Regions from separate parts of the Paenibacillus terreus genome, predicted to be linked through region 2. Evidence: riboswitches for the same ligand, from Rfam matches in the RefSeq annotation. Region 2 holds a riboswitch; each other region holds the start of a gene.
What was found. Region 2 has a riboswitch for cobalamin ahead of ACE5KN_RS08035 (energy-coupling factor ABC transporter permease). Riboswitches for the same ligand answer to the same signal wherever they lie in the genome.

Region 1: linked by a shared signal. The riboswitch ahead of ACE5KN_RS21880 ((2Fe-2S) ferredoxin domain-containing protein) and the one ahead of ACE5KN_RS08035 (energy-coupling factor ABC transporter permease) in region 2 are both predicted to bind cobalamin.
Region 3: linked by a shared signal. The riboswitch ahead of ACE5KN_RS06000 (ABC transporter substrate-binding protein) and the one ahead of ACE5KN_RS08035 (energy-coupling factor ABC transporter permease) in region 2 are both predicted to bind cobalamin.

The regions. Positions count from the first base shown of each region.
Region 1 is NZ_JBHIRX010000014.1:61,045-64,857, reverse strand. It holds gene ACE5KN_RS21885 (MFS transporter) at 1-1,140, opposite strand, end outside; gene ACE5KN_RS21880 ((2Fe-2S) ferredoxin domain-containing protein) at 1,394-1,753, opposite strand; cobalamin riboswitch at 1,933-2,120, opposite strand; gene ACE5KN_RS21875 (acyltransferase) at 2,341-3,522, shown strand; gene ACE5KN_RS21870 (LutC/YkgG family protein) at 3,673-3,813, opposite strand, start outside.
Region 2 is NZ_JBHIRX010000003.1:243,107-246,919, reverse strand. It holds gene ACE5KN_RS08045 (uroporphyrinogen-III synthase) at 1-216, shown strand, start outside; gene ACE5KN_RS08040 (LOG family protein) at 440-994, shown strand; cobalamin riboswitch at 1,360-1,549, shown strand; gene ACE5KN_RS08035 (energy-coupling factor ABC transporter permease) at 1,821-2,591, shown strand; gene ACE5KN_RS08030 (energy-coupling factor ABC transporter substrate-binding protein) at 2,588-2,884, shown strand; gene cbiQ (cobalt ECF transporter T component CbiQ) at 2,868-3,650, shown strand; gene ACE5KN_RS08020 (energy-coupling factor ABC transporter ATP-binding protein) at 3,675-3,813, shown strand, end outside.
Region 3 is NZ_JBHIRX010000002.1:383,249-387,061, forward strand. It holds gene cbiB (adenosylcobinamide-phosphate synthase CbiB) at 1-838, shown strand, start outside; gene ACE5KN_RS05995 (histidine phosphatase family protein) at 868-1,515, shown strand; cobalamin riboswitch at 1,855-2,070, shown strand; gene ACE5KN_RS06000 (ABC transporter substrate-binding protein) at 2,254-3,222, shown strand; gene ACE5KN_RS06005 (FecCD family ABC transporter permease) at 3,219-3,813, shown strand, end outside.

The DNA.
Region 1 (3,813 bases), on a different contig from region 2:
AAGCCCGCGAAGAAGTCCCAACTGAGAATCTGCCCCGAAAAAGCCCTTCGTTATTTCAATAACTCCGCCGATCAAGTAGTTGCCAATTACACTGCCGACTCCCATAAGCGTAACTGTAAAAGTTATTGCGGTATCACTGCCATTAGGGTACCTTTTGGCAATAAAAGCCATAACGGTTGGATAAATCATCGCAATCCCTATACCGGCGGCAGCGAATAAAAAGGCCAGGCTCTCTCCCCCCAAAATGGCTATGAAAGTACAAAGTGAAGATAGCCCTGCAAATACAATCAGTGACAAAGTAAAACCAATTTTGTCTGTTAACGGTCCAAGCAACAGCCGTGCCAGTGAAAAACATAAGAAAAAAGCAGATAACATTCCCGAAGCTGAAACTGTATCCCAGCCGTACGCTTTTTCAAGAAAGTTAACGAGCCAGCCACCTACAGCCAATTCGGAAACAACGCCAAATGATAAAATAACCACCATCAGCCATATAACCGGGTCTTGCATCAATGTTTTCAGAGGAACGCGATCTTCATGTTTAATCTCATCCCCTGGGAAAGTGCTAAAAAGTGCAAATATAATCGGTATGATCGATAATAAAAGCATGACAAGATACATACCGCGCCAGTCAAGCACAGAACCGTTAATCTTAACCTGCATCAGACCCGTCGCAATAAGCGGTGCGACCGTCGAGCTAAGGCCATAAAAACCGTGGGCTAAGTTCATCATTGTGCCGGTATTTCTCACAAATATGCGGGCGCCTAAAATAGCCAATCCAATCTCCAGCATCCCGTTTCCAATGTACATCAGGAAATATGACGCAGAAAACGTAACATAATACGGAGAAAAGAAAATGAAAATACCCGAGACCGCCATCACTGCAAAAGATATAACGGTTACCCGCTTGATTCCCCATATTCTTGTCAGATAAGCAGTAAAAGAGCATGCGATTAAATAGCCAAGCGCATTAAGGGACAATAAAGTGCCCAATTGTGATTCGTTTAGCAGAAAGTCATACTGGATCCGTGGAATAGCGGGTCCCTTTATGTTTTCTGAAAATCCGAATATGATAAACCCTATAAAGATTGTTGCAAGCTGCATGGCATAAACTTTGTTGAATTTCCCTATACGTTTCTTCACTTTTTGCTTTCTCCTTATCCGTTTGGTTATGTATGAACATAAGGAAATTTTATATGAACAAATTTCTTTATTAAATATAATATTATGGAGTATTTATATAGTTTTAAGGAAACGACAATATCATAGCTTTCAACAGTCGCTCCTTATGTTGGATAATAAATAAAAATTTTCTGTTAATCCAATCTTTATTTTGAATAAACAACAAACCCACCAAAAAATGGTGGGACTTGTTACATCAGTTATTTTGTTTTTTCTACTGAAAACGCTCGAATCGATAGGGAAGCAGACTGGCCGGCAGCTCCAGCAGCTTGTCCTCATCCCGCGAGGCGATCGCCCATTCCAGCAATTCATCATAAAGGTCTTCCTCTTTGATGCCGCCGAACCATACCGGACCGTCCGGCGTCTGAATCGATACGACGTTGGCAATATCGCAAGGACCAAGACAGCCGGTGACTGTCAGCTGGATACTCTTGAGCAGCTTCTCTTCCTTCCATCTGCTCTTCAGCTTGTCTAGCGGGATGCCCGGTTTGCCCTTCTCTGTATGACCGCAGCAGCAGCCGTTACAGATCATAACCTGGCCGAGAACTCTTCTTTTCGTTGCAACTTGCTCCATTCTTATCCTCTCCCATGCACTTGTGATCTCGCATAAGCCTCCCCGTCCGGCTTCATGTTGACCCAAAAAAGCCCTCAGTCCGCAAAGGGCTGAGGGCAAGAGTACATAAGAGAACAGACCGCAGACCACACACGGGTCCCGATCTCCATATTATGTACACCGTTCCTTAACCGCGAAGGGCTGATGCGAACCTGCAGGCAGGTCTTCTGGCTCCCGGATCGGTACCTGCCTTCCGTCTTCCCCAGCATGCTGAGTGACATGTATGGAAGGAGGCTCCCCGGTTACAGCGGCGCGACCGCTAGGGATTTTCACCCTATTCCCTTTTAACCCCGGCCTTGGCCAGGGCACCTGCGAGATTCTTCCATTATAACGGACTCAGGACAGAATGACGAGCCTTTAAAATTCATGTCACATAATCTCATTTTTCCATTGTCATATATCAGGAACAGGAATACATAACATTTCCGAGTTCAGATCTAATCCAATAATGGGCCTTTCAGCATATTTTCAGTAAACTCTTTCTTTTGTTTCAGAAAAATGCGTTTTAATGAAACGGCACTTAGAAACCGAAAGGACATGATTCGTATATGGGCACTGCCAAGAAGGAAAAAGTCCCTGAGCTTCAGGTTGTCAGGGCATTTGCGATTATAGGGGTTATAGCAGTCCATTCCACGTCGTCTGCCACACTGCAAATGACGGAATCTCACTATTATTTCTTCTATAACTTTCTGAACATCTTCCTGAAATTCGGAACATCCACGTTTATTGCGCTGAGCGCATTTGTGCTTTTTTACAACTATTTGGACCGGCCGCTCGGCAGCAGCTTAATCAAGCATTTTTATAAGCAAAGACTGCTGTATATCCTGGTGCCGTATTTCGTTTTTTCACTGATTTATTTCTGCCTGCAGCAGACATCCGCCGGAGCCCCCGGTATGGATGCGGGAGAACTGACCCGTTCCTTCTTCACCAAGCTTGTTACCGGCAAAGCCTACACCCATTTGTACTTTGTATTTATAAATGCGCAGTTCTATCTGCTGTTCCCGTTGTTCCTGTGGCTGTTCAAAAGGTTTCGCGGATTGCACAGTTGGGCGGTTGTGCTAGGCTTTGCGCTGCAGTGGGCTTTTGTGATCGCCAACAAGTATTACTTTCAGGTGGAAAACCGCGGCAGCTGGGTGCTCTCTTACATGGCATATTACATGCTCGGCGCTGCGCTAGGCATCTACTATCCGAAAATCAAACAATGGCTCATTGTGCGCAAGGAACATGCCTCAGGAACACGAATCGCCGTTTGGAGCCTGCTGTGGCTCCTGTGGCTGGCCGCAGGGCTGTCGCATGTGTACATCTGGTATGAAACGCGTATGAATGGCCTTTTGTACAATTCACTCCTTTACGAGCTGCTGTACAACATTTACGCCTCGCTAAGCGTACTTGTACTGCTGCAAATCGCCTCCGTGGTGTACCATCAGGGCCGATCCGCCCTTGGTCGCGGGCTGGCGCAGTTGGGCTCGGTTTCATTCGGCGTGTATTTGCTGCACCCGATCGTGCTGCTGCTGTACCGCCTTTTCTCGCCGCAAACCGGCACGGCCTGGCTGCTTCATCTCTGGTATGCAGGCGGTTTTGCGCTGGCGTTGACTCTTGCCTGGTTCGTAGTATCCATGGCCGGACGCTATCTTCCTTATGCCTCTGTGTTCTTTGGTCCCCTCCCCAAGCCAAAGCGGTCTGAGCTTAGACAGGAAGCAAGAAGTTCTGCTGCTTTTCCTGGGAAATAATCGAAACCGCAAGAAGCCTTAAGCGGGACGCCGTTCCGCTTAAGGCTTGAATTTCCTGGAGTAGGCCTCCTAAAATCGCAAGAAAAATTTCCGCTAAACGCGGTCTGTCTTCTGAGAATGTACGTCGATAGGCGTTTTTACGGCTATTGATCACGAGCCCCCGATGATCAAAGCATAGACAATTCCCGGCCCGTGAACGCCGATCGTCAGGTCATTCTCGATATCCGAGGACCGGCTCGGGCCCGAGATAAAGTGAATGCCTGCCGGAAGCTGATCACGCCCAGCCTGATC
Region 2 (3,813 bases):
GACGTGCTGGCTGCATTCCAGAGTGACATTATTGCCGTTTCCGTCGGAAAAGTGACGGCGCAGGCGATGCTGGAGGAAGGGATAGAACGCATTGTCGTGCCGGCCGAAGAGCGTATGGGCAGCATGATGGTGGAGCTGGGGCGATACTTCGAATCCGGGGGAATGGCGAACGGATACGGACTGGACAGGACTGCGGCGGCAGACAAAGAACAATAACTGGAGGACCTCCCGAAAAGGCAACCCGGATACATCAAAAACCCGGCTTGCCTTTTTTTGTCTTGCTTGCCAGGGTCTCTTCCATTTAAGCGGCTGCTTCAACCTCTTTAAGATCCTGCGTCATTCTTCTTTTCAATAACCGCAAGTTCTTAGTATGATACAACGAGACAGGTTGATTTCAGACAACAAATTGCCCTGAATATACAGAAAGAGGTGCTGAATGGTGAAGTCGATTTGTGTGTTTGCAGGCTCCAACGACGGGAAGGCTCCGGAATACAGGGAGCAGGCGGCCCGGCTCGGAGAGCATATCGCCCGCCGTGGACTGCGTCTGATCTATGGAGGGTCCAGCTTCGGACTGATGGGCACAGCCGCCAATGCTGCGCTTGCCAGCAGGGGACAGGTAACGGGCATCATGCCTACGGCATTGTTCCGGCGGGAAATCGTGCATGAGGGGCTGACGGAGTTTATTGAAGTCAGGGACATGCATGAGCGCAAGGCGACGATGCATCGGTTGGCTGACGGCTTCATTGCGCTTCCGGGAGGGATCGGCACCTTTGAGGAATTGTTCGAGGTGCTGTGTTGGGCTCAGATCGGCCTGCACAGCAAGCCTGTCGGGCTTTTAAATGTAAACGGCTACTACAACCCGCTGATGGAATTAATCCGGCACAGTGTGCAGGAGGGATTTGCGGGCCGGACGCATCTGGATCTGATCTTGCTTGAGGAGGATGCCGAGGAACTGGTCAAGAGAATGTGTTCCTCTGACGGGCTGTCCCTTTAAGAGGTAGTTCAAAAAGTCATCTTTTGATCACGAAGGAAATCAGGAAGCGGGCTCGACATCGAATCTTGAATTCAGCCGGGCCTAAGCAGATGCTTGCGAAGCATGTTTCCTGCGGAAACATTTCAGGTGCTCACGTACCCTAAGTACGCTCCGCTCCTCAGTCCCTAGCTTCATCCAACTTAAGCGTTTTGAAAAAACGCACTTCGAAAGCACAGGCTTCGGTGCTGAAAACCTGACTTTTTGAACACGCACTTTAATAGTCCGGGGACGCGGAAACGGTCTGATGCAATCGAAACGATGAGCCGCAGCTCCGTTTTTCATGCTTGCGCTTTCCGCAAAGGCAGGGTTATGATGGATTCACAATGGAATAAGCGACCAGGCAGGGTGCCTTTGCCGAGGGGCAAAGGGTAACAGGGAATCGGGTGCAAATCCCGAGCGGTCCCGCCACTGTATTGGGGAGGCTCTTCTTCAACATGTCACTCGAACCAGACCCGGGGAAGACGAAGAAGGCTGATGATCCGAAGCCAGGAGACCTACCTTGCCTGTATGCACCGTAATCCTTCGCGGAAAGGAGTGGTGTACGAAAATCAGTGGACGAGCCTGCGCGGGCTCCCGATATTCCGGAATGCTTTTCACCCGGGGATGAAGAGAAGGGTGTTAAACACAAACCCTTACATCTCCCTGTTGACCGGGATACGGGCAAGCTATGCGCAATGTAGCTTTATTTAGGGCTGCCTGGCTAACTTTGACTGAATTACGTACATACAGCCCCATCCTTAGCGGATGGGGCTTTTTTGAGCTTGTAAACACGAAAGGGGTGGAGTTGTTGTTAAAACGGAGTAAAGGCATCGGGCTGGCGCTGCTGACCGCCGCATTCACGCTGTATTTTCTGGCGGCGAGTCCGCAGGAGGCCTATGCGATGCATATCATGGAGGGCTTTTTACCGATCGGTTGGGCACTTTTCTGGTGGATTTTATTCCTTCCCTTTTTTGCGCTCGGTGTTTGCAGTGTAACCCGGCTGACGAGAGAGGCTCCTGAGCTGAAGCTGATGCTTGGGTTGGCGGGGGCGTTTACATTTGTGCTGTCTGCCCTGAAGCTGCCTTCCGTGACGGGCAGCAGCTCCCATCCGACCGGAACGGGACTGGGCGCAGTGATGCTGGGCCCCCTGCCGATGAGCGTGATTGGCTCCATTGTGCTGCTGTTCCAGGCAGTGCTTCTGGCGCATGGCGGAATTACGACGCTCGGAGCGAATGCATTCTCCATGGCCGTGGCCGGCCCGTTTGCCGGTTATGCAGCATACAGGCTGCTTATGAAAACAGCCCGCAAGGAGTGGGTGGCTGTTTTCACCGCTGCGGCTATAGCCGATATGACGACTTATCTGGTGACCTCCGTACAGCTTTCCCTTGCCTTTCCTTCCGTACATGGCGGGATTTGGGCATCTTTCTTGAAATTCGGCGGCATATTTGCCGTGACACAGGTTCCGCTCGCGGTCAGCGAGGGATTGCTGACGGTTTTGCTGTGGAAATGGCTTAAAGCATACAGCCCGAATGAACTGTCCGTGCTCCGGCGCGGCATGAAGGAGGCCGAGCCGTCATGAAGACAAAAACGATAACCGGCCTTGTCCTCCTGGTCGTCATTCTGCTCGCTGCCCTCCCGCTGCTGCTGGTGAATGGCGATTTCGGCGGCGCGGACGGCGCCGCCGAGGAGGCGATTACCCAGATCAACCCCCACTACACCCCGTGGTTTCAGCCGCTGATGGAGCCGCCGCCGGAAACGGAAAGCATGCTGTTTGCCCTGCAGGCTGCGCTGGGTGCGGGGTTGATCGGCTATATCATCGGCCTGTTCAAGGGAAGAAAGGATGCCCGCCGGACGGATGCTCAGAAGGATTGATTCCCTGTCTTACAGCGGAGCGTTCAGCGGCTGCTCGCCGTTGTGGAAGAGTTGTTTTGCCGGGGTGATGTTTGGGATGGCCTATATCGGCCATCCCCCTGTCCAGCTGGCTGTATGGATTTGGCTCGTCTTATGGACGGTAAGGTACGGCGGGATTCCGTGGAAGCCTTATGCGTCCTTAACGGCAGCCTCGCTCCTCTTCTATATGCTGAGTTTGCCGGCGCTGCTGATTGAGATTGCGCCGGTACCGGCACAGGGAACGGTGCTGGCAGGTTGGGGAAACCATGTGCTTCTGATCACGCCCGAAGCGGCAGTGCGGGCAGAGCAGCTTCTGCTGCGGGTAGGAGCCTGCCTGTCCTGTTTTATGTTTCTGATTCTTACCACTCCCTTTGCGGGACTGCTGAAGGTGATGGAAAAGCTGCGGCTTCCAGCCGTAGTTGTTGAATTGATGATGATTATGTACAGATTTCTGTTCCTGCTGGGGGATACGGCCTCCGGCATGATGCTGGCGCGCAGGCTGCGCGGCGGGGGCAGGGGGTTCCGGGCCGCTGTTTCGGATACCGCCTCCCTGACATGCAGATTGTTTGCCAAGACGATGGAGAGGTACCGCGGAGCTGCTGTCGGATACACTGTGCGAGGTTATGAAGGAACGATCCGTATGGGGCCGGATGCCTCGCTGCCGATGCCGGCCCGCTACAGAGCGGAAGGATGGATCGGCGCGGCGCTTCTGGCCGGTGCCGAGCTGTACTTTCGCCTGTTGAACTGAATTAATGACAGGAAGGTGGACACGGTGGAGCTGGTACTGGAATGGAAGGATGTAACATACACCTATCCGGATGCCAAAGGTGCTGCACTGGCCGGCATGACGCTGCGGATTCCGCGTGGGATGAAAACGGCGGTGCTCGGGCATAACGGGGCAGGGAAATCCA
Region 3 (3,813 bases), on a different contig from region 2:
CCTCAGCGCGAGGGCCTTGCGCTGGGCTGGTCTGCTGCTTCCCCTGACCGTCGTGGGAGTTGCATACGTGCTGACCTGGCTTGCCGTATTTTTGCTTGGGCAAATTCATGCCTGGCTGGCTATTGGGTCGGAGGTGCTGCTGATTGCAACAACCATCGCCTCCAAAGGGCTGAAGGATGCCGGCATGGCGGTTTACAGGGAGCTGCACTCCGGTGATCTGCCTGCAGCCCGCACAGCGCTGGGTATGATCGTGGGACGGGATACGCAGGAGCTGGATGAGCCGGAAATTGTGCGCGGCACGGTGGAAACAATCGCCGAAAACATCGTTGACGCGATCATTTCACCGCTGTTTTATGCGCTGATCGGGGGGGCGCCCCTGGCCATGGCTTACCGTGCGGTCAATACGCTTGATTCCATGGTCGGGTACAAAAATGAAAAATACCTTCACTTGGGCTGGGCGTCGGCAAGGCTTGACGATGCGGCCAATTACATTCCCGCGCGGCTGACGGCGGTGCTGCTTGTCAGCGCGGCGTGGCTGAAGAGGCTGGAACCGCTCCGCAGCTGGCTGACGGTACGGCGCGATGCGCGGATGCATCCGAGCCCTAACAGCGGCTTCCCGGAATCGGCGGTCGCAGGCGCGCTCGGCGTCAGACTGGGCGGGTACAATGTATACCATGGAGTACGCTTCTTTAGGGCCTATATGGGGGACCCGCTCCGACCGCTGGAAGCGGAGGATATCAGGCGGACAACCGTGCTGATGTTCCTCTCTTCCTGGCTGTTCGTCCTGTTGTGCGTGGTGGCCGGCGGGATAAGGTGGATCGTGATGCCGCCACAATGACGAGTCCGATTCCGGGGGAGGTATGGAAAATGAGCAGCAGTGCGTTCCATGAGCTGGATTTAATTCTGGTCAGGCATGGGACAACGCAGTGGAACCGCGAAAAGCGTTATGTGGGACATGCCGATCCGGGATTGCTCCCGGAGGCGGCGGGTGAACAGGGAGCGCTTGGGCTGCGGTTGCACGGGATGTGCTTTGCCAAAGTATACAGTAGCGATCTCCGCCGCTGCACAGAAACGCTGAGACTGGCTGCGCCGCAGCTTGCGGCTGCAGCCGTTCCGGATGCCAGACTGCGTGAGCTGGATTTCGGAGAGTGGGACGGCGAAACCTACGAATCGCTTAAAGACGTGCAGCTGTATAGGTCCTGGCTGGACGATCCGCGTTGTTTCACTCCGCCCGGCGGCGAGAGCCTGGAGCATTTTGAAGACAGACTGACGGGCTTTCTAAACTCCCTGCGCGATGAGGTTCTGCAGGGGGAAGGAAGTAATGCGGAAGGAATCCCTGCCGTCCTGGCTGTCACCCATGGCGGCGTGATCCGTCAGCTGGCTGTGCTGACCGTGCCCGGGCTGGACTTCTGGTCCATTCAGCTGCCGCCCGCCGGCATGGCCGGGCTGCGTCTAAAATATGAGGAGGATGGGCGTATTACGGGAAGTTGGCTGAGAAATATCTCATTTCCCTAACCCCGACTTGGGCTATCAAACCCCGGCCTTGACTGCACTCGTTCACAAATTTGTAAAGCCCGTTCCGGCGGGTTTTCCTTGATTTGACGGCAGATTTGCCGGCCGTGCGGGTTGTATAGCCGCCTTTTTTCACCTATAATCACTTTGAAAATAATTTAAGTGCGAGTTCAAAAAGTCAGGTTTTCAGCACCGAGAAAATTGGATGAAGGTAGGGACTGAGGAGCGGAGCGTACTAGGGGTACGTGAGCACCGGAAGGCCCGGCTGAATTCAAGATTCGATGTCGAGTCTGCTCCCTGATTTCCTTCGTGATCAAAAGATGACTTTTTGAACAACCTCTTTAAGGTAACAGCAGACCAGGTCAGAGCGGCGGTGGAAGCCTGCAAACCACGCCGTTCTGTTAAAAGGGAAGCCGGTGCAATTCCGGCACGGTCCCGCCACTGTGAAACGGGTATGGACGGCAATACGCCACTGCCGCGGCTGAAGCCGCTGCGGGAAGGCGCCGGCCTTGAGCAATTCCCGTAAGTCAGGAGACCTGCCCGGTTCGCTTAGACCGTCGCTCCTTCGAGGAAAGGATGGCGGGTTCGGCGGCTATGAATCCGTGGGCACGGCAATGCCTGCAGCGGATATCGGCTGACGCAGAGCCCGGTCCTCTCATGAGGACCGGGTTTTCATTTGCACAGCCGGAATATATAGAAGAAAAGGGGAGTAACACTGTGACCAGATCAATAAAGAATTGGATGACTGTGCTGCTGGCGCTGCTGCTGACCGTGGCGCTTGCTGCATGCGGCAATAAAGGGGCAGGCAATGGGGCTGCAGACGGCAGCGCTGCTTCTCCACAGCAGACGGCGCCGGCGGAAGAGGCGGGAGCTACGGTATATCCGCTGACCGTCAAGGATGCGACCGGACAGGAGTTTACTTTTGAGAAGGCTCCGGAAAAGGTGATTTCCGTATCCCCTGCCGAGACGGAGGCGCTGTTCGCTCTTGGATTGGACAAGGAGATCGTCGGTGTATCGGATTATGACGATTACCCGGCAGCGGCTACATCCAAGCCGAAGATGGGCGGCATTACAAAGCCGAATGAAGAGGCCATTATCGCTGCCCAGCCTGACATTGTTTTTACAGGCATCTCGATGAGTGAAGAGGCCGTCAACAAGCTGCGCGAGCTGGGCATTACCATCTTCAAGACCGATCCGAAGACGGTAGAGGACGTCATGAATAACATCACCCTGTATGGCAAAATTATGGACCGCCAGAAAGAAGCGAAGGCAATTACCGATAAAATGAAGGCCGATATCGCCGAGGTGCAGCAAGGTATTAAAAATATCGGCGAGGATCAGAGACTGCGGGTTTATGTTGAATTTTCGCCAGGCTGGACAGTGGGCAAAGGTGAGTTTATGGATGAGCTGATTACGCTGGCAGGGGGAGAGAACATCGCTTCCGACACGGAGGGATGGAACCAGATCAGCGAGGAAAAGGTCATTGCGGCGAACCCGGATGTTATCCTGTATGGCAAAAGCGTGGTGGATGAGAATGGACAGACCCTGGAGCAGATCATTAAAGGACGTGACGGCTGGGGCCACATCAATGCCATCCGCAACAACCGCGTGTTCGGTCTGGACGACAACCTGCTCAGCCGTCCGGGGCCGCGTGTGACGGAGGGGCTCAAGGAAGTGGCCAAAGCCATCTATCCGGAAATTTTTAAATGAACCGCAAGCTTGCCGCTTACGGGCTGGCCGGATTCATTCTGTTGATTCTGACGGTGCTGATCTGCCTGGGTATCGGCTCGGTTCGACTGCCTGTCCAGCAGATCGCGGGCATTCTGATGCACCGCCTTCCGTGGGCCGGGACGTATATTACGCCGTTCTGGGATGCTCCGGCCGAGCAAATTATTGTTAACGTGCGCCTGCCGCGCGTTCTGCTTGGCATGCTGACGGGTGCCGCGCTTGCGCTTGCAGGCGCGGCCTTCCAGGGCGTGCTGCGCAACCCGCTGGCCGATCCTTTTACCCTTGGTGTATCGTCGGGCGCGTCGGTCGGAGCGGCTTTTTTAATCTACTGGGGACTTCAGTATTCGTTTTTCGGCCTCTGGACCCTGCCGCTGGTGGCCTTCACTACTGGAATCCTTACATTATACTTTGTGATCCTGCTGGCAGGAGAAAATGGAAAAATCCCCACGCAAAGCCTGATCCTTTCCGGTGTGGTCATGCAGTCTTTTCTGGGAGCGGTAGTTTCTTTGCTGACCGCCATGTCCAAGGAGACCATCAATGAAATCCTGTATTGGACGATGGGCAGCCTCAGCC